Regions from separate parts of the Limosilactobacillus galli genome, predicted to be linked through region 2. Evidence: predicted binding sites of a transcription regulator. Region 2 holds the regulator's gene; the other holds the start of a gene.
The links. The regulator Rex, encoded in region 2, represses fermentation and respiration genes when NADH is low (regulators of the CRP and FNR family bind a similar motif). The targets are predictions, from matches to a motif close to TTGTGAANTANTTCACAA.
Positions count from the first base shown of each region.

Region 1: a site for Rex is predicted at 3,713-3,730, ahead of QOS10_RS06405 (class II fumarate hydratase). Genes of this name have one in related genera too.

Region 1 is NZ_CANCWK010000028.1:4,157-14,596, forward strand. It holds gene QOS10_RS06385 (zinc-dependent alcohol dehydrogenase family protein) at 1-130, shown strand, start outside; gene QOS10_RS06390 (peptidylprolyl isomerase) at 176-760, shown strand; gene QOS10_RS06395 (LysR family transcriptional regulator) at 821-1,699, opposite strand; gene QOS10_RS06400 (malolactic enzyme) at 1,830-3,449, shown strand; gene QOS10_RS06405 (class II fumarate hydratase) at 3,771-5,162, shown strand; gene QOS10_RS06410 (flavocytochrome c) at 5,239-6,633, shown strand; gene QOS10_RS06415 (anion permease) at 6,719-8,140, shown strand; gene QOS10_RS06420 (LysR family transcriptional regulator) at 8,258-9,148, shown strand; gene QOS10_RS06425 (threonine/serine exporter family protein) at 9,231-10,440, shown strand, end outside.
Region 2 is NZ_CANCWK010000014.1:627-11,066, reverse strand. It holds gene QOS10_RS04405 (hypothetical protein) at 4-645, opposite strand; gene proC (pyrroline-5-carboxylate reductase) at 799-1,572, opposite strand; gene QOS10_RS04395 (glutamate-5-semialdehyde dehydrogenase) at 1,599-2,843, opposite strand; gene proB (glutamate 5-kinase) at 2,863-3,660, opposite strand; gene QOS10_RS04385 (ABC transporter ATP-binding protein) at 3,896-5,830, opposite strand; gene QOS10_RS04380 (redox-sensing transcriptional repressor Rex) at 6,067-6,708, shown strand; gene groES (co-chaperone GroES) at 6,908-7,192, shown strand; gene groL (chaperonin GroEL) at 7,256-8,887, shown strand; gene QOS10_RS04365 (APC family permease) at 9,277-10,440, shown strand, end outside.

The sequences.
Region 1 (10,440 bases), on a different contig from region 2:
GGCCGACCGGCTGAATATCCGTCCCGAGGTTCACGAATACCCGTTTGAAAAGGCCGACGAGGCGTTGAAGTATGTCAAGCGCGGTGACATCAAGGGTGCCTGCGTGCTGCGGATTAGCCATGATGAATAGCTGATGATATACTAGAGGGCATCACAATTGAAATGAGGGAAGAAAATGGATTATCCACAATTAGACCTGTCGAAGGCGCAGGGACCAAAAGCGATCATTAAGACCAACCTGGGAACGATCGAGGTGCAGTTCTTCGAAAAGCTGGCTACCAAGACGGTCAAGAACTTCGTTGAGTTGGCAAAGAAGGGGTACTACGATGGCGTAACCTTCCACCGGGTTATTCCGGACTTCATGATCCAGGGCGGCGACCCAACTGGAACCGGCCGTGGTGGTGAGAGTATCTACGGCCACCCGTTTGAGGATGAATTCTCTGAGCAGTTGTTCAACTTCAACGGGGCCCTCTCAATGGCCAATGCCGGTCCCAACACCAACGGCAGTCAGTTCTTCATCGTTTCTAACGAGCGTGTTCCAGCCAAAATGATCGACCAGATGAAGATGGTCGGTTATCCACAGGAAGTGATTGACCGCTACAAGGAGAACGGCGGGACCCCATGGCTTGACCATCGCCACACCGTCTTTGGCCAGGTGATCAAGGGAATGGACGTTGTTCAGGCCATCAGCAAGGTTGAACGCGACCAGATGGATAAGCCGAAGGATGACGTTGTGATGGAAAAGGTCACAATTGAGTAGTTATTAACAAATTAAGCCGCCGCAGGGGAAAACTTGCGGCGGCTTTTATTATATCTAGTGTTAGTGATTATTAGTGAGCAGGTCCCACAACTCTTGCTTGCGGGGCGTCAGTTCCTCGGTTTCGCGCATGGCCACGGAGAGGTGGAAAATCGGCTGGTCGGGACCGCTGATGGCGACCTGTTTGACGTTATCCCCCTTTTCCACGGCGAGACTCGTCAGGAAGGTGATCCCGAGGTTCTCGCTGAGCATCGCCTTAATGACGTGGATGTCGGCGGTGCGGTAGAGGATGTGCGGCCGGAAGTGGGCTCGGCGGCACATCTGCTTGAAGGCCTGGTCATGGAAAAATTCAGTGTCGGGGATGATGAATTGTTCATTCTTCAGGCTGGTAAAATCCACTGTTCGCTGTTTAGCCAGGGGATGATCGGTACCGACGATGACCTGGAAGGGGAAGCGGGCCAGCTCCTGGGCCTTCAGCCGCGTCTCCTTGAGCGGGGCTAGCGAGCCGAGGAGGGCCATGTCGAGATCACCGTGCTGGAGCATCTTCAATAGTTCCCGGGAGCCATGCTCGTAGGTTTCCAGATCGGGCATCAATTGGTGGCGCATCAGGCGGGGCGTCAGCGGCGGGAAGTAGTAGTTGCCGATGATGGGCGGCAGGCCGAAGCGGATCTTGGTGGCGTTGGCCCGGTCGATCTCCTTCTTGGCGACCTGGAGCTCATTTAGGATCAGGTCGACGTGGTTGGCGAACTGCTGACCGGTGGCGGTGACGTGTAGCTCCCGGTGAACATGGTCACGGACAAAAAAGGTGGTGTTGAAATCCTGCTCCAGCCGTTGAATGGCCATGGTGATGGTGGGCTGGCTGACCCCGAAGTGCTGGGCCACCTTGGAAAAATTTTGATCTTTTATCAGCTGCTGGTAATATTCTAAATCTTTAATCTTCATTTGAATCCCTTCATATCAGTAATTTGACCGTTGCACATCAAGTTTATTTATATCATAGCATGAATTTGACTATATCATAATCCGCTCACTATGATGGGGAAGATCAAACAGAAAAGGAAGACGATTATTAATGAATAAGGCAATGGCAATCTTAAATGATCCCTTCAAGAACAAGGGGACCGCATTTACCCAGGAAGAACGGGAACGGCTGGGACTGACAGGAGTACTCCCGCCACGCGTCAAGACGATCGAAGAGCAGGCAGCCGAAACCTACGCCCTCTTTGAAACCAAGACCAGCAACATCGAGAAGCGCCACTTCTTGATGGAGGTTTTCAACACTAACCGGACCCTATTCTTCTACCTGATGGGTCAACACATCACGGAATTCATGCCGATCGTGTATGATCCAGTGATTGCCGAATCAATCGAAAACTACAACGAACGCTACCAACGGCCCCAGGATGCCGTTTACCTCTCCGTCAAGCACCCGGAGCGGATCAAGAAGAGTCTAGCCAACGTTAGCGGTGACCGGGACATCCGCCTGATCGTGGTCACTGACGCCCAGGGAATCCTCGGGATCGGTGACTGGGGTGTTGACGGGGTCGACATCGCCGTTGGGAAGCTGATGGTCTACACGGCGGCAGCCGGGATTAACCCAGCCCAGGTCCTCCCAGTTTCTATCGATGCCGGGACGGATAACCCCAAGCTGCTGGATGACCCGAACTACCTCGGGGAACGTCACCAGCGGATCACCGGCCAGGAATACTTTGACTTTATCGATCGCTTTGTGGATGAAGTGGAAAAGCTCTACCCGAAGAGCCTGCTGCACTTTGAAGACTTTGGCCGGGGAACCGCAGCCCGAATCCTCGACAAGTACCAGGACAAGATCCTGACCTTCAACGATGATATCCAGGGAACGGGAATCATCGCCCTGGCAGGGGTATTGGGTGCCATGAACATCTCCAAGGAAAAGCTGACCGACCATACTTTCCTGACCTTTGGTGCCGGAACTGCCGGCATGGGGATCGCCAAGATGCTCTATGACGAATTGGTTCGCCAGGGCCTGACTCCAGAAGAAGCCAAGAAGCACTTCTACCTGGTCGACAAGCAGGGCCTGCTCTTCGACGATACTGAGGGTCTGACCGAAAAGCAGAAGCCATTCACCCGCCAGCGGAGCGAATTTGCCAATGCGGACGAACTGACCAACCTGCTGGCGGTGGTTAAGGCCGTTCACCCAACCGTGATGATCGGGACTTCCACCCAGCCGGGGACCTTTGACGAGGCCGTCGTTAAGGAGATGGCGGCCCACACTGACCGGCCGGTGATCTTCCCGCTGTCCAACCCAACCAAGCTGGCGGAGGCCAAGGCCGCTGACCTGCTGAAGTGGACCAACGGCCGGGCCCTGGTCGCAACGGGAATTCCGGTTGCTGACATTACCTACCAGGGAGTGACCTACCAGATCGGGCAGGCCAACAACGCCCTGATCTACCCTGGGGTCGGCTTCGGGGCCCTGGCTGTTCAGGCCAAGCAATTGAACGACAACATGCTGGCCGCCGCTGCCCACGCTCTGAGCGGCTTGGTTGATCCGGACCAGCCGGGGGCCGCTGTCCTGCCGCCGGTTTCCAAGCTGGCTGAATTCTCTCAGCGGGTAGCACAACGGGTCGCTCAATCAGCCATTGACCAAGGACTGACGACGATGACTGACGCTAAAAAGGCTGTTGCCGATGCCAAGTGGGAACCAAAGTACTAATCTATTAAGGGCCTACTGACTAGGCAAAAATCAGCAAATTAGTCTAAAAAGTTTGTGATTCTGATCTTAAAATCGCTAAATCTCAAGGATCCAATTTAATAAATTCTTGAGATTTTTTTATTCAACGGTTTGTGAAAAAATTTCGTTAATAAAATGAAAACGCCTTTACAACGGCTTGCATTCCGCTCGATATAAGTGAAATTTATGGAATGCTAAAGGTTTGACTATGCTGAGCCTGTCGGGTTAGGATAGTGGTGTAAATGATGTGTAACATTTCACAAACAAAGCAACTTTTGATTACATCATTGGAGGCGTCAAAAAATGACAGAATACCGTACTGAAGAAGACACGTTAGGTCCCGTTAAGATTCCTGCTGATGCACTGTGGGGTCCCCAGACTGAACGTAGTCGCAACAACTTCCCAACTGGCCAATACATGCCATTAGCAATTATCCGGGCGCTGCTGAACATCAAGAAGGCCGCCGCCCAAGCCAACATGGAAACGAAGGCCATCTCTGATGAAAAGGGTAACCTGATTGTTAAGGCCATCGACGAACTGCTAGCCTTAAGCGACGAAGACCTGCGTAAGGACTTCCCACTGAAGGTTTACCAAACCGGTTCTGGTACGCAAACCAACATGAACACTAACGAAGTAGTTGCTCACAAGGCTCACCAGATCAACCCGGACATTGAAATTCTGCCAAACGACGATGTTAACAAGGGGCAAAGTTCTAACGATACCTTCCCAACAGCCATGAACGTGGTTGCTTTGGAAGCTGTTAACAAGCTGAAGCCGGCTGTTCAACACCTGATTGATGAATTGAAGATCAAGCAGGACAAGTACTGGAAGACGGTTAAGGTCGGCCGGACCCACCTGCAAGATGCTGTTCCATTGACGTTCGGCCAAGAAGTATCTGGCTACGTTGCGGCCTTAGAGCACGACCTGAACTACATCAAGACGCTTGAACCAACGCTGAACGAACTGGCTATCGGTGGAACTGCCGTTGGTACCGGTCTGAACGCCGCTGAGGGTATGCCAGAAAAAATCGCCGAAAAGCTTTCTGAAGTTTACGGCCTGAACCTGACTGCCAAGAGCAACAAGTTCTACGGCCTGGCTAACCACTCCGGCTTAAACGTTGTCCACGGGGCTTTAAAGACCTTGGCCGCTGATATGTTCAAGATTGCCCAGGACATCCGGTTCCTCGCTTCTGGTCCGCGGGCTGGTTACGATGAATTGAACATTCCGGCTAACGAACCTGGTTCTTCCATCATGCCTGGTAAGGTTAACCCAACCCAAGCAGAAGCCGTTACAATGGCTGCCCTGCGGGTCTTCGGTAACGATACTGTCGTTACGATGGCATCATCCCAAGGTAACTTCGAAATGAACGTTTATAAGCCAGTCATGATCGACGCCTTCCTTGAATCCGCCGACCTGCTGACGGGGACGATCACCGGCTTCACTGACCGTTGCGTCAAGGGTCTGACCGTCAACGAAAAGCGGATGGCAGAACTGGTTGACAACTCCCTGATGACAGTTACGGCATTGTCACCACACATTGGTTACCACGACAGCGCCAAGATTGCGCAAGCCGCAGATAAGGCTGGCAGCACGCTGAAGGAAGCTGCTCTTAAGTCTGGTAAGGTCACTGAAGAACAATACGATGAGTGGATGGACATGTTGAAGATGACCAACGCTGATCGCAAGGACAAGTAATTAAATGGTAATCGGGAGCAGGCGCATATCGGCTGCCTCTTTGCCTGGTTAAGCAAACGAAAAGGAGCACATTATAATGGCAGAAAAATTTCAACCATTATCCGTAAGTAAGCTGGAAGACAGTTACGATGCCGTCATCATCGGTTCTGGTGGTACCGGTCTGTCCGCCGCCATTCAAGCCCACGAATTGGGGTTAAAGGTGGCCGTATTTGAAAAGGAAGAAGAGTTGGGTGGAAACACCAACCGGGCTTCCTCAGGAATGAACGCCGCTGAGACCAACGTGCAATTAAAGCACGGGGTTATTGACAACGTTGCTGACTTCTACCGGGAAACTTACAAGGACGGGGGCCGGCTGAACGATAAGGACATGCTGGGCTACTTCGTCTACCACACTGCCCCAGCGATTGACTGGCTGGCTGACCACGGGATTAAGCTCGATGACATCACTGTTACTGGTGGGATGTCCAAGAAGCGGACTCACCGGCCAGCAAGCATGGCCCCAATTGGCGGCTTTCTGGTTAAGAGCCTGTTGGACGTTGTTGCTAAGGAAGACATTCCGGTATTCAACGACACCAAGGTTACGAGCCTGTTTCAAGATGACGAAGGCCGGATCAACGGGGTTAAGATCAACGCCAACGGCCTGATCAAGGCGATCGATGCCAAGGCCGTGATCCTGGCTACCGGTGGTTTCGGTGCCTCCAAGGAGTACATCGAACGCTTCCGTCCCGACCTCAAGGACTACAAGACCACGAACCAACCGGGAGCAACCGGTGACGGTCTGAAGTTAGCGGAAAACGTCGGTGCCGAACTGATGCAGATGAATCTGGTTCAGGTTCACCCAACGGTTCAACAGGATCACCCGCACGTCTACCTGATTGGTGAAGCCGTTCGTGGTGAAGGGGCTATTCTGGTTAACGCTCAAGGGAAGCGGTTCATCAACGAACTGAACACCCGGAAGATCGTTTCCAACAGCATCACGGCCCTGCCAGAACACAGTGCCTACCTGATCTTTGACCAAGGAATCCGTGACCGGGCGAAGGCCATCGAGTTCTACGACAAGGTTGGCTTGGTTGTTCATGGTGACACCATTGAAGACCTGGCTAAGAAGTTGAAGATGGACCCAGAGACGCTGGCTCAGACAGTGACGACCTGGAACGAGGCCGTTGAGAGCCACAACGACCAAGAATTCGGCCGGACGACCGGGATGGATCGGGGCATCGAAAAGCCAGGCTTCTTCGCCATCCACATCGCCCCAGCTATCCACTACACGATGGGTGGAATTCACATCACGCCGAAGACCCAGGTCCTTGATGGTAACGGGGATGTAATCCGTGGCCTGTTCGCTGCCGGTGAAGTTGCCGGTGGTCTGCACGGGAACAACCGGGTCGGCGGTAACTCCATCGCCGAGACAGTGGTTTTTGGCCGTCAAGCCGGTCAACAGGTCACCCTGTACGTTCGTAAGCAAAAGTAATTGGCATTAACTGGTCGGCATATTCCCGACCGTCTTGCCTTGCAATTATTTATCAACGATGAGACATAAGAGGAATTATTGAAAGATGAAAAAATTAGAACACGTCAACTATCGTGGCTTCATCTTGCCAGTCGTAGTGGGATTAATTCTCTGGCTGATGACGCCAATTAAACCGGCGGCAGTTCCAGTTGCCGGCTGGCATATGTTTGCCCTGTTTGTGGGGACCATTATTGCCTGCATTACCCGGCCGCTGCCAATCGGTGGGGTTTCAATTGTCGCTTTTGCCTTAACCGTTCTTACCAAGACGGTACCAATGGACAAGGCAATCGTCGGTTTCGGGAATGCTTCTATTTGGATGATCGCGATGGCCTTCTTCATCGCCCGGGGATTCATCAAGACCGGTCTTGGTCGGCGGATCGCCCTTAACTTTGTGAAGGCCTTTGGTAAGCGGACCCTGGGTCTAGCCTACTCCTTAATCGGTGTTGACCTGATCCTGGCTCCGGCCACGCCAAGTAACACGGCCCGTGCCGGTGGGGTGCTGTACCCAATCATTGAGTCCCTTTCCCAATCCTTTGGTTCTGACCCGAAGAATGGGACCCAACGCAAGATCGGTTCATTCCTGATCTTCGCCGAATACCATGGTGACATGATCACCGCGGCAATGTTCATGACCGCGATGGCCGCTAACCCGCTGGTTCAAACCCTGGCTAAGGGCAGCGGTGTTAACATCACCTGGATGGGCTGGTTCCTGGCCGCTCTGGTCCCAGGGATCATCTCATTGATTGTTGTTCCATGGCTGATCTACAAGATGTATCCGCCTGAGATCAAGGAAACGCCAAATGCTAAGCAATGGGCGGAAAAAGAACTCAGCGAAATGGGCCCAATGAGTCTGGCCGAAAAGATCATGGCCGTGATCTTCATCTTAGCCCTGATCTTGTGGATGACCGGAAGCTTTATTGGTATCGATGCTACCCTGGCCGCCTTCATCGCCTTGGCACTCCTGCTCTTAACTGGGGTGCTGAGCTGGCAGGATGTCCTGCACGAAACTGGTGCTTGGAACACCCTGACTTGGTTCTCCGTGCTGGTTATGATGGCCGGCTCACTGACTAGCCTGGGCTTCATTCCTTGGTTGAGTAAGGCTATCGGTAGTTCACTGCACGGGATGAATTGGGTCCTCGTATTGATTATCCTGATTGTCGTCTACTTCTACAGTCACTACCTGTTCGCCAGTTCAACGGCCCACGTTACAGCGATGTACAGTGCTTTCTTAGCCGTTGCCATCTCTGCCAACGTACCACCAATGCTGGCGGCCCTCTTACTTGGGTTCTTCGGTAACCTGATGGCATCCACGACCCACTACGCTTCTGGTCCGGCACCAGTCCTCTTCGGTTCTGGTTACGTTCCACAGTCCAAGTGGTGGACACTGAACTTCGTCTTGGGGATCTTCTACCTGGTCGTTTGGATCGGGATCGGCAGTCTCTGGATGAAGGTTATCGGCATATGGTAATAAACTAACGAGTCTGATTAGCAAATTTGCTTTGCTGATCAGGCTCTTTTTGTTTTCCTAAGTAAATAGTTGCTATAATAGCTACTGTTACTAAAATCTGCCGATGGAGGAATTTGAATGAACACGCGAGATCTACAATATTTTGTCGCCCTGGTAAAGTTTAAAAACTACACCCAGGTTGCCAAGCAATTCCAGGTGTCCCAACCCACCATTACCCAGGCGATTCAGCGGCTCGAGCGCGAATTTGGGGCCCAGCTGGTCCGCAAAGACCGGGTGCACAGAGATGAGATGATCACCCGCAGCGGCCGCCTGCTCTATGAAAACGCCCAGCTGATCAACGAGAAGATCGAGCTGACCCACAAGGAGATCCGGCGGGCCAACCAGAAGCAGATCCGTTTTGGAATGCCGCCGATCATCGGCCGGCTCTACATTTCAAAGATTGTCAGCGAATTTTCCAAGGACCTCCTGTCGCGGCTGAAGATCACCTCGGTGGGGTCCCACGAATTATTGAGTCAGGTCCGCAACGGCAAGATTGATATCGCCCTGCTGGGGTCGACCGCCCCGATCAACGAGCCCGGAGTATATGCGGACCTGATCTCGGGCCGGCGTTTTGGGGTCATTGTTAGCACCAATAACCTCCTGGCTAAGCGGGACGAGGTCAGCTTTAAGGAACTGGCGGGAGAACGTTTCATCAGCTTTGACCAGCAGTACGTCCACCAGGCCGCCTTTCGTGCTTATTGTACCTATGCCCAGATCAACCCAACCGTCGCTATGTACCGGATTCCCGATATCTCCTGGATCAAGGAATTGGTTCGCCAGAATATTGGGATTAGCTTGATGGCGAGGGATGCCGTGGCGAATAACGAACCCGGCATCAAATTCGTTGAGATTACCGATCCGCTGCCGGAACGTTTCTACATTTCAGTGGCGACCCGGGAAGGCTACGTCCTGAGTCCTGATGAGCAGGATTTCATCGACCGCTTACGCAGGCTGCACGTGGAAAATTAGGGCAGCCGTTGGCAGAGGGCGTATAATAATTAATGATATTTTGACAAACTTGATTAATTGATTTTGGGGGACATTAAAAGTCATGAGCAAAGACGATGAACTGATGTCGGAATTCGAACCGGCGCGGCACCTATCCGCAAAACACCACATGGCTATTCCGTGGCAGGATTTCTTCACCAACGATAACTTTACGCCGGCGAGTGAGGCCAACCTGGTTGAGCGGGCGGCAATTGTCGGCCGCATCGGGCTGATGATGCTTTCCTATGGAACCGGGGCCTGGCGGGTGCGGGACTCGATGAATATCGTGGCCCGGAAGCTCAAGATGACCTGCACGGTTGATATTGGCCTGGTGTCGCTCGAGTACACCTGCATGGATGCCCATCATAGCTACACGCAGGCGATTTCGCTCCCCAGCACCGGGGTCAACACGACCAAGCTGGCTAAGATGGAACGCTTCATCGATGACTTCAACGACCACGGGGATGAGATGACGATCGGTGAAATCCATGCCCACCTGGAGAAGATCGCTCACTCAAAGGGCAATTACGCTCCGTACCAGGTCGGGCTGGCCGCGGCCCTAGCCTGCAGCGCCTTCGTTTTCCTGCTCGGCGGTGGCCCGATTGAGATGATCTGCAGCTTCATCGGCGCCGGGCTGGGTAACTTTGTCCGGCGGAAACTGATTGACCGCCACATCACCCTGTTTGCCTGCATTGCCGTGGCAGTCGCGGTGGCTTGCCTGACCTACCTGCTGTCGCTCAGCGTCTTGCAGCTGGCCCTTCACGTCAGCTCACGGCACGAAGCGGGTTACATCGGGGCAATGCTCTTCATCATTCCGGGATTCCCGTTCATCACCAGCGGCCTGGACATCTCCAAGCTGGACATGCGTTCGGGCCTGGAGCGGATGACCTACGCGGTTGCCATCATCCTGGTGGCAACGCTGGTTGGCTGGATCGTGGCGTTGGCAGTGAACCTGCGGCCGGAAAACTTCGCTGCTTTGCCGCTGTCGACCATGGCAATGCTGCTGTTACGGATTCCCGCCAGCTTCTGCGGGGTCTTCGGCTTCTCAATCATGTTCAACAGTACGCCGCGAATGGCGGCCATTGCGGGCCTGATCGGGGCGGTAGCCAACACGACCCGGCTGGAACTGGTTGACCTGACGTCGATCCCAGCGGGGGCCGCGGCCTTCATCGGGGCCCTGGTAGCCGGCCTGCTGGCGGCAGTGGCCAAGCGGAAGGTGCGTTTCCCACAGATTTCCATCACCGTTCCTTCGATTGTTATCATGGTGCCGGGGC
Region 2 (10,440 bases):
ATTTCATGACGGCTTCTTTGTATTTTCCGGATCGGCCCGCATCCGCTCAATGGTCCCGTTGATCTTGGTGGCCAGGTTGCGGTCGGCCCACGTCGTTGATTGGGCCATCAGCTGATTATTGCGCGCCTGAACGCTGGCGAGGCCGCTGTTGAAGGCAGCAACGTCCTGGTATTCCGTGTACTGGCCGGCCAGCTTGTTGGCCACCAGGTAATTGAGCTCGGCGCCCACCGTGGTTCCGGTGGCCGTGCTGGCAGGGTCATCGTAGGACAAATCATTATCGGCCTGGTTCTCAGTGTTGCCGTTCGTTGTCCCCTGATCAGGAGTGGTCGTGGTGATAGAACCAGTTGACGGATTGTCAGTACTATCAGCAGGGGTCCCCGGGTTCCCTTGGGTATTGGTTGCTGGCGACGTACCGGGATCCGCAGACTTGGTATTCGCCTTTTCGGCACGGTCGGCGCTCCTTTTATCTTTCTTATCGGTAGTTTTCTTCTTGGCTTTCTTGGGAGCGGCGGTCTTTGGTTCGGCCACGTCTTCACTGTTGGTGCTTGATCGCATGACACCCCATGTTCCCAAGACCAGGGTGAGGACGGCCAGAGTACCGATTAGCCACCATCCCCAACGGCGGCGGTGATTTTTTCTTCTCATCTTCCTTCTCCTTAATGATTTTGAATCCGCTTACTTACTGTTTAAATTATAACATGGGGTTAACGATTACGGTGGTAAAGAAAGTCATAATAGGTTAAAGAAAGGGTAGCAACACAGTGTCGCTACCCTTTCTGGTATATAATTTAATATGATTTAGTCTTCGCCGTTGGCTTTGTTTACTGCATCGATTACGCCAAAGCGGAAACCGTGCTTCTCCAGGGCTTCGACTCCCTTGATCGTCGTGCCAGCCGGGGAGGTTACCTCGTCACGAAGGGCAGATGGACTCTTCTCGGTGTCGTAAGCCAGGGCCCCGGTTCCCTTGACCATGCTAGCAATCAGTTGGTAAGCGGTCTGGCGGTCGAGACCGTGCTTGACGGCCGCGTCACTCATGGCATCCATGAAGATATCAACAAAGGCGGGACCACAACCGCCAATGACGCCCACAATGTCAAGCTGGTCTTCACTGACCGTGATGATGTCGCCAAGCTGGTTGAGAACGTAAATGATGTTGTCTCTGGTAGCGCCCGTAACATCGGCGGGGAGGGCCAGGCCAATCGTCCCATCGTTGACGGCAACCGGGGTGTTGGGAATTATTGTCACCACCGGATTATTTGGTAGGACCGCCTTGAGCTCGCATTGCCGAACCCCGGCGGCTGCCGAGATGATGATCGTATTCGGTTGCAGCCCGTCGAGTTCCTTGGCAACCGCCACGGTGATGTTGGCCGGGGTGGTCAGGATTACAACATCTGGCTGATATTCAACGACCTCACTAGCCGTGTTGAACAGCTTGAAGTGGAGGTAGTCCGCCAGCCTGCTGACCCGGGGATTGGTGGGGTTAAGGCCGCTGACCTCATCAGCACTGCTGCTAGCAAGTCCCTTAATGATAGCGCCGCCCATGCTGCCGACACCTACAACTGTAATTTTCATATTAGTTTCCTCCTTGTTTATAAATCCTAGTGACGGACCTGACCGTTACCGGTGATCTCGTACTTAATTGTTGTCAACTGATCGAGTCCCATCGGTCCGCGGGCGTGCAGCTTTTGCGTGCTGATGCCGATCTCGGCGCCGAAGCCGAAGATCCCGCCATCGGTAAACCGGGTGGAGGCGTTGACGTAGACGCAGGCGGAATTGATCCGTTGCTGGAAGGCCCGGCCGCGCTCAATGTTATCGGTGATGATGACCTCAGAGTGGTGAGTACTGTGATGGTTGATGTGGTGGATGGCATCATCGAGGGAGTCAACCACCCTGACCGCCATGATCAGGTCGTTGTACTCGGTATCCCAATCTTCCGTGGTTGCGGCCTGAATCTGCGGCACGATTGCTCGGGCCCGGTCATCTCCCCGGAGCTGAACGCCGTGATCGATTAGAGCCTGGGCAATGGTTGGCAGGTACTTGGCCGCCACGTCCTGATGAATCAGGAGCTTTTCGGCCGCGTTGCAGACGGACGGCCGCTGGACCTTGGCGTTGACGGTGATGTCGGTAGCCATCTTGAGGTCGGCATCCTTGTCAATATAGACGTGGCAATTGCCGGCCCCGGTCTCGATTACCGGGACGGTGGCCGTCTTGACAACCCGTTGGATGAGGCCCTGGCCACCTCGGGGGATGAGGACGTCGATGTAGTCCGTGAGGTTCATCATCTCCTGGGCGAGCTCATGACTGGTGTCCCTGATTAGTTGAACGGCATCGGCCGGTAGCCCTTGCTCCTCTAGTGCGGACCGCAGGACGTCGGCAAGCGTGGTGTTGGTTCGAATGGCTTCCTTCCCCCCGCGGAGGATCACCGCATTGCCACTCTTGAAGGTCAGGCCAGTGGCATCGACGGTGACGTTTGGCCGGGCTTCGAAGATGATGCCGATGACGCCCAACGGAACCCGTCGTTGCAGGATCTGAAGCCTGTCGGCGTTGATCCAGCCCCGGTCGATCCGGGCGGTCGGGTCGGCCAGGTTAGCAATGGCCCGCAGCCCGTTGGCCATGTCGGTGATTCGTTGTTGATCGACCATCAGGCGGTCAGTGAATTTCTTTGGCATGTCCACCGCATTCGCGAGGTCTGCCTTGTTGGCGTTGACAATGTCTTTCTGGTGAGCTTCTAAGGCGTCGGCCATGGCGACCAGCGCCTGATTCTTAGTGGTGGTGTCGAGTAGGGCAACCTGGTCCGCAGCAGTTTGGGCCCGTTGACCGATCTTGATTAATGCTTCATTCATAGTGTTTCCTCCTTATATATTACTTACCAAACTGGGTACCAACTTCCTCACCGTTAATGATCCGGAAGATGATCTTGGGGTCGGCACCGTTGCAGAGGATCATCTTCTGATGGGCCTTCATCACCGTGGTGGCGGCGTGGAGCTTGGTGACCATTCCCCCGGTACCGAAACGGGTACTGGACCCGCTGGCGGCGGCCTCTAATTCAGGGGTCATTTCGGCAACCCGGCGAATCGGCTGGGCATCCGGGAACTTGTGGGGGTCCTTATCATAGAAGGCGTCGATGTCGGAGAGGACCACGAGCAGGTCAGCGTGGATCCGGGTAGCCACCAGGGCGGATAGCTCATCGTTGTCACTGAAGGTGGTGTGGTGGTCTAATTCGTCAACCGAGACGGGGTCGTTTTCGTTAATGATCGGGACAACGCCATCTGCCAGTAGGGTGGTGATGGTGTTGAGAACGTGCTGACGGCTGACCGGGAAGTGCAGGACGTCCCGGGTTAAGAGGAGCTGGCCGACCTTGGTCTGGTAGTCGAGAAAGCGCTGGGAGTAGATCCGCATCAGTTCGGTCTGCCCGATGGCTGCCAGTGCCTGTTGCTTGGCAATCTCACTCGGCCGTTTCTTCAACCCTAAACTCGCCAGGCCGACCCCCATGGCCCCGGATGAAACGAGCACCATCTCGTAGCCTTGGTGGTTAAGCGTGGCTAGGGTAAATGCCAACCTATCGATTGCGTGCAGGTTGGTTTGCCCGTTGGGGAGGATCAGACTACTGGTCCCGACCTTGACGACAATTCGTTGTTTCTTTGCTGCCATAACGCAGATCCCTCCTTAAACAAAAGCACGTCTTTAATCGAGACACCCGTTACGGCGTTACCATTCTCGTTTAAAGACGTGCTTTACTCTTTTTATCAATTATATTTAGATGTTAGGTTAAACTGGCTTGGATTCGGTCTTACGGCGGGGCTTGCAGCCGGTGACCCCGTTCTCTGAACTGACCTACTATGACCATACCTTAAGTTTAACTTCACGGTGAATTGTTTGTCAAGCACCAGTCGGGTTAGTTCTGCTGGTCAAATTCCTCAAGCTTTTCAGCAGCCTCAGTCCAGGCGAGCTCGACTTCTTCGGCCTTATCTTTGGTAGCATCAAGGTCCTTTTGCAGGTCGGTGAGCTTACCAATGTCGGTAGCGATCTCCGGCTGACTCATCTTTTCCTGGAGCTGGGTCTGCTGGTCCTCCAGCTCACTCATCTCCTGTTCCAGCTTGTCAACCTGCCGCTGGAGCTTCCGCCGGGCCTTCTGCTGTTCTTTGCTCTGCTGGTAAGATTGCTTACCGGTCGAAGGCGTTGCCTGCTTGTCCGTATTATCACTTGGGATGCTGGACTGGCGTTTTGTCTGCTCGGCAAGGAAGTCATCGTAATTTCCTTCGTAGTGGGTAATTCCATCCTTATGCATATCGAGGACGTCGGTAGCCACCTGGTTGATGAAGTAACGGTCGTGTGAAACGAAGAGGACCGTGCCCGTGAACTCGTTGATGGCATTTTCCAGGACTTCCCGGCTGTCAATGTCAAGGTGGTTGGTCGGTTCATCCAAGATCAGGAAGTTGATCGGCTTGAAGGAAAGCTTGGTTAATTCCAGCCGGGCTTTTTCACCACCAGAGAGGTCGTGAACGGGCTTGTAGACGTCATCGCCGACGAAGAGGAAACTGCCGAGCAGGGACCGGATGTCCTTTTCGGGAACCTCGGGGTGGTCATCCCACACTTCATCGAGGACGGTCTTTTCAGGGTGGAGCTGTTGCTGCTCCTGATCGTAGTAACCGATCTCGAGGTTAGCCCCGAACTTGACGGTCCCACTGACCAGGGGAATCTGGTGGAGCAGGGACTTCAGCAGAGTCGACTTCCCAATCCCGTTGGGTCCGATGATCCCGATCCGTTGGGGCTTGCGGACGGTAAAGGAGAGGGGACCGGCCAGAACCTGTTCGTCATAGCCGACCTTGGCATTTTCCACGTCGAGCACCTCGGTCCCACTATCCTTGTCACTGTGGAACTGGAAGTGGATGGACCGGTCATCGGTTTCGGGCCGCTCCAGTCGGTCCATCTTCTCCAGCTGCTTGCGCCGGGCTTGGGCACGTTTGGTCGTCGAGGCCCGGACGATGTTACGGTTGACAAAGTCTTCCAGCTTGGCGATCTTCTTCTGTTGCTGGTCGTAGTGCTTCCATTCGGCCTTGAGCCGTTCCTGCTTGTGGGCAACGAACTGGGTGTAGTTGCCTGTGTAGTGGGTCAGGGTCCGGTTGTCGAGGTCATAGACATCCTTGACGACGTGGTCGAGGAAGTAACGGTCGTGGGAGACAACGAGCAGGGCGCCCCGGTAACTCTTGAGGTAGTCTTCGAGCCAGGCCAGGACGTTCATGTCGAGGTGGTTGGTCGGTTCGTCTAGGATCAAGAGGTTGGGTTCCTGCAGAAGGATCTTGGCGAGCGCCAGCTTAGTTTTCTGACCACCGGAGAGGGCATCGACGGGGGTGTCGTAGTATTCCTCACCAAAGCCGAAGCCGTGCAGGATTCCCCGCATCCGGGATTCGTATTCAAAGCCGCCTTGCTTCTTATATTCATCCTGGAGCCGGTCATACTTGTTAAGCATTTGCTGGTACTGGTCGCTATCTGAATCAAGGTCGCCGAGCTGGTCCTCTAACTGGTGGATTTCCTTCTCCATCTCGTGGAGGGGCGCAAAGACCAGGTCGAGCTCTGCCCAGATGTTATTTTGACTATCAAGCCCCTGATCCTGGGCCAGGTAGCCGATGGTCAGGTCCTTGACCTTGCTGATGGTTCCCTCATCCGGCTGGGTGATCCCAGCGATCATCTTCAGTAGGGTCGTCTTCCCGGCCCCGTTCCGACCGACGAGGGCCGTCCGTCCGTGGTCCTGGATCTGGAGATCAATATTGTGAAATAAGACGTCAGCCCCAAAACGGCGCATGACGTCATTGGTTTGTAAAAGTATCATAAACGAAACCTCATTGATAATTGTTGTTAAATCATTTTCCATTTTAGCAGATTTTGGTTAAATTATAAAAAATGAGATTTTTATTGTATATTGGTTCACAAAAACAGGTAAAGTTGCTAGAATATATTGTAATGTGAACTTCACAAGCATTGAAAAATTGAAATTAATAATTTGCTCAATAATAAGCGTGAGCGTTAAAACAAGCAATTGTTAAAGTAATATTAGGAGGAATATGTATGCTAAGCAAAAAGATTCCACGCGCTACTGCCCGGCGGTTGCCAATCTATTACCGTTACCTGACGGTGCTGCTGAGCGCCAACAAGCAGCGGGTTTCATCCACGGAATTATCTGAAGCCGTCCAGGTCGACTCCGCCACTATTCGGCGGGACTTCTCTTACTTCGGTGAACTAGGGAAGCGGGGTTACGGTTACGATGTTGCCAACCTCTTGAAGTTCTTCAAGGGAATCCTGCACCAGGACTCCCTGGTCAGCGTGGCCCTCGTCGGTGTCGGTAGTCTGGGGAGCGCCCTTTTGAACTACAACTTCCACCAGGACACTAACCTGCGGATCAGTGCGGCCTTCGACACGAAGCCGGAATTCGCCAATACGGTCAAAAGCGGTATCCCGATCTATCCAGCTGAAGAGATGACGACCCAGCTCAAGGAGCAGCAGATCGATGTCGTTATCCTGACGGTGCCAGGTGACAAGGCCCAGAAGGTCACCGACCAGCTGGTGGAGGCTGGTGTGAAGGGGATCCTGAACTTCACGCCCGTGCGGCTGTCCGTGCCGAAGGATGTTCAGGTCCAAAACATTGATCTGACAAACGAACTGCAGACCTTGATCTACTTCATCAAGAACTACTCAGAAGATAATAAGTAATGATAAATGAGCCAGAAAGACGCATGCCTTTTCGGCTCGTTTTCGTTTTAAATAAATGAAGAATAAAAAATAGTCAAAGTTGGTCAAACTTTCTTGTTGCAATTCAGTAAAAAGATGTTATAGTAATAAATGTGGTTAGCACTTAGGAACACTGAGTGCTAAAATGACAAACTAATTTTAACAAGATGGAGGGATTAACGTGTTAAAACCATTAGGAGATCGCGTTGTTCTTAAGGCTGAGACTGAAGAAGAAAAGACGGTTGGTGGGATTGTCCTTGCTTCCAATGTGAAGGAAAAGCCAACTACTGGAAAGGTTATTGCTGTTGGTGAAGGACGGACCTTAGACAACGGACAAAAGCTTACTCCAGCTGTTAAGGAAGGTGACCGGGTACTCTTTGACAAGTACGCCGGCAACGAAGTGGAATACAACGGTGAAAAGTACCTGGTTGTCCACGAAAAGGACTTAGTTGCGGTAATCGACTAAGCTTAACCAATTAAGAAATCAAACGTTAAAAATCATTACTTTCATTTAATGAGGTGACAATAAATGGCAAAGGAAATTAAGTTTTCTGAAGATGCACGGAACGAAATGCTCCGTGGTGTTGACAAGTTAGCTGACACTGTTAAGACGACGATGGGTCCTAAGGGTCGCAACGTTGTCCTTGAACAAAGCTACGGCAACCCAACCATCACTAACGATGGGGTTACGATTGCTAAGAGCATTGAATTGGAAAACCACTTTGAAAACATGGGTGCTAAGCTGGTTTCCGAAGTTGCTTCCAAGACCAACGACATTGCCGGTGACGGTACGACGACTGCCACTGTTTTGACGCAAGCAATTGTTAACGCCGGGATGAAGAACGTTACTGCCGGTGCTAACCCCGTTGGTATCCGTCGTGGGATCGACAAGGCTACCCGGGCCGCTGTTGAAGCATTGAAGAAGATGTCACACGACGTTAAGACCAAGGATGACATTGCCCAAATTGCTTCCATTTCTGCTGACAACAAGGAAGTTGGTAAGCTGATCGCCGACGCTATGGAAAAGGTTGGCAACGATGGGGTTATCACTTTGGAAGACTCCCGTGGTGTTGACACTAGTGTTGACGTTGTTGAAGGGATGAGCTTTGACCGTGGTTACATGTCACAATACATGGTAACTGACAACGACAAGATGGAAGCCGACCTCGACAACCCATACATCCTGATCACTGACAAGAAGATCAGCAACATCCAAGACATTCTGCCATTGCTGCAAAGTGTTGTTCAGGAAGGCCGGGCTCTGTTGATCATCGCTGATGACATCACTGGTGAAGCTCTGCCAACCCTTGTTCTGAACAAGATTCGTGGTACCTTCAACGTGGTTGCTGTTAAGGCCCCTGGCTTCGGTGACCGTCGTAAGGCTCAACTCCAAGACATCGCCGTATTGACTGGTGGTACCGTCATTTCTGACGACCTGGGCATGAACCTGAAGGATGCTACGGTTGAACAACTTGGTCAAGCTAACAAGGTAACGGTTACGAAGGACTCCACCACGATCGTTGACGGTGCCGGTGCTAAGGAAGCCATTGCTGAACGGGTTGACCAAATCAAGCAAGCTATCTCCAAGGCAACTTCTGACTTTGACAAGGAGAAGCTCCAAGAACGTCTGGCAAAGCTTTCTGGCGGTGTTGCCGTTGTTCGGGTTGGTGCTGCTACCGAAACTGAAATGAAGGAAAAGAAGTACCGGATTGAAGATGCCCTGAACGCTACCCGGGCTGCTGTCCAAGAAGGATTCGTTCCTGGTGGTGGTACGGCATTAGTTAACGTTCTGCCTGCTCTGGACGACGTTGAAGCTACTGGCGACGAAGCTACTGGTGTTAACATCGTTAAGGACGCCCTGGAAGCACCTGTACGTCAAATCGCTGAAAACGCCGGTGTTGAAGGCTCCGTCATTGTTAACCAATTGAAGAGCGAAAAGCCTGGTATTGGTTACAACGCAGCTGACGGCAAGTTCGAAGACATGGTTAAGGCCGGAATCGTTGACCCAACCAAGGTTACCCGTTCTGCTCTGCAAAACGCCGCTTCTGTATCAGCACTGCTGCTCACCACTGAAGCAGTTGTTGCTGACAAGCCAGATGACAGCAAGAACAACGCTCCTGCTGCTCCACAAGGTGGCGCCGGCATGGGCGGCATGATGTAATCTGCCCAGCTGAATAACTGAGATATATTAAAGTAAAAAAATAACCATGAGGGAATTTCCTTCATGGTTATTTTTTTGCTATTGAGGGCTGTGACAAAAGTCCCTTGAAATAAAAGAACCATGCGGAATTTCCAAAGAAATTCTGAATGGTTTTCTTCCTTTACTAATTTTAAAGGAAAACGGAGTTAAATGAAATCCGAAGATTTCATCTAACTCCGCTTATTTTTGGGGACTTATGTCACAGCCCCTTTTTGCTATTGGCCCTTGTGGCGAGAAATATTTCCCGGGGAATATTATTTTCAGCCAATCATTTTAGCAACGCGCGGCGACTGCGATGTGGTAAAGTAGAATATGTATTACTTAAAATACCTTGGCAGAGGGGAGTAACGATGAATAAATTAAAAGTACAGAAGATAAGTCTCTTTTCGGGAATCATGCTGGCGCTGAACTCCTTGATCGGCTCCGGCTGGCTGTTTGGTGCCGGGACCGCCGCAAAGGTTGCCGGTCCGGCCGCCATCATTTCCTGGATTCTCGGGGCCGTGATCATCATCAGCATTGCCCTGACCTATGTTGAACTGGGAGCAATGTTTCCCGAGAGCGGGGGCATGAGCCGGTATGCCCAGTACAGCCATGGGCAGTTGTTGGGCTTCATTGCCGCCTGGGCCAACTGGATCTCCTTGATCACCCTGGTCCCGATGGAGGCGGTGGCCTCGGTTCAGTACATGAGTTCCTGGCCGTGGTCCTGGGCCAACTGGACTCATCATTTCATGAAAGATGGCAACATCACGGCCAACGGAATGTGGGTGGTGGTCCTCTTCATGCTGGTCTTTACCCTGATCAACTTCTGGTCCGTTAAGCTGATGACCCGGTTTACCAACCTGATTTCGGTCTTCAAGATTGTCCTGCCAACGCTGACCATCCTGATGCTAATCATCAGCGGTTTCCACCCGGCCAACTTTGGTCACAGCGTTGGGACCTTTATGCCTTACGGGAGTCGGTCAATCTTTGAAGCCGCCGCAGTTTCTGGGATCATCATGTCCTACGATGCCTTCCAGACGATCATCAACATGGGTGGTGAGATGGTCAATCCGCACAAGAACATCGTCCGCGGGGTCCTGATCTCCATGATCATCACCGCCGCAATCTACATCATGCTGCAGGTGGCCTTTATCGGTGCTATTGATCCGGCAATGCTGGCCAAGGACGGCTGGCACGGGATCAACTTCACCTCACCGTTTGCCGACATTGCCATCCTGCTCGGCATGAACTGGCTGGCCATCCTGCTCTACATGGACGCCTTTGTCTCGCCATTCGGAACTGGGGTGGCGTTTGTGGCCACCGCTTCCCGGGCCCTGGCGGCAATGACCTATACCAAACACTTGCCGCAATGGCTGGGCCGGCTCGCCCGGCGGTACATGATTCCGCGTTTTGCCATGGTGACCGACTTCATTCTGGCTGTCATTCTGGTCAATACCTTCCGGAACTGGAGCTTGCTGGCAACCGTCATTACTGGTTCGACCCTGATCGCCTACCTGACCGGTCCGGTGACCGTG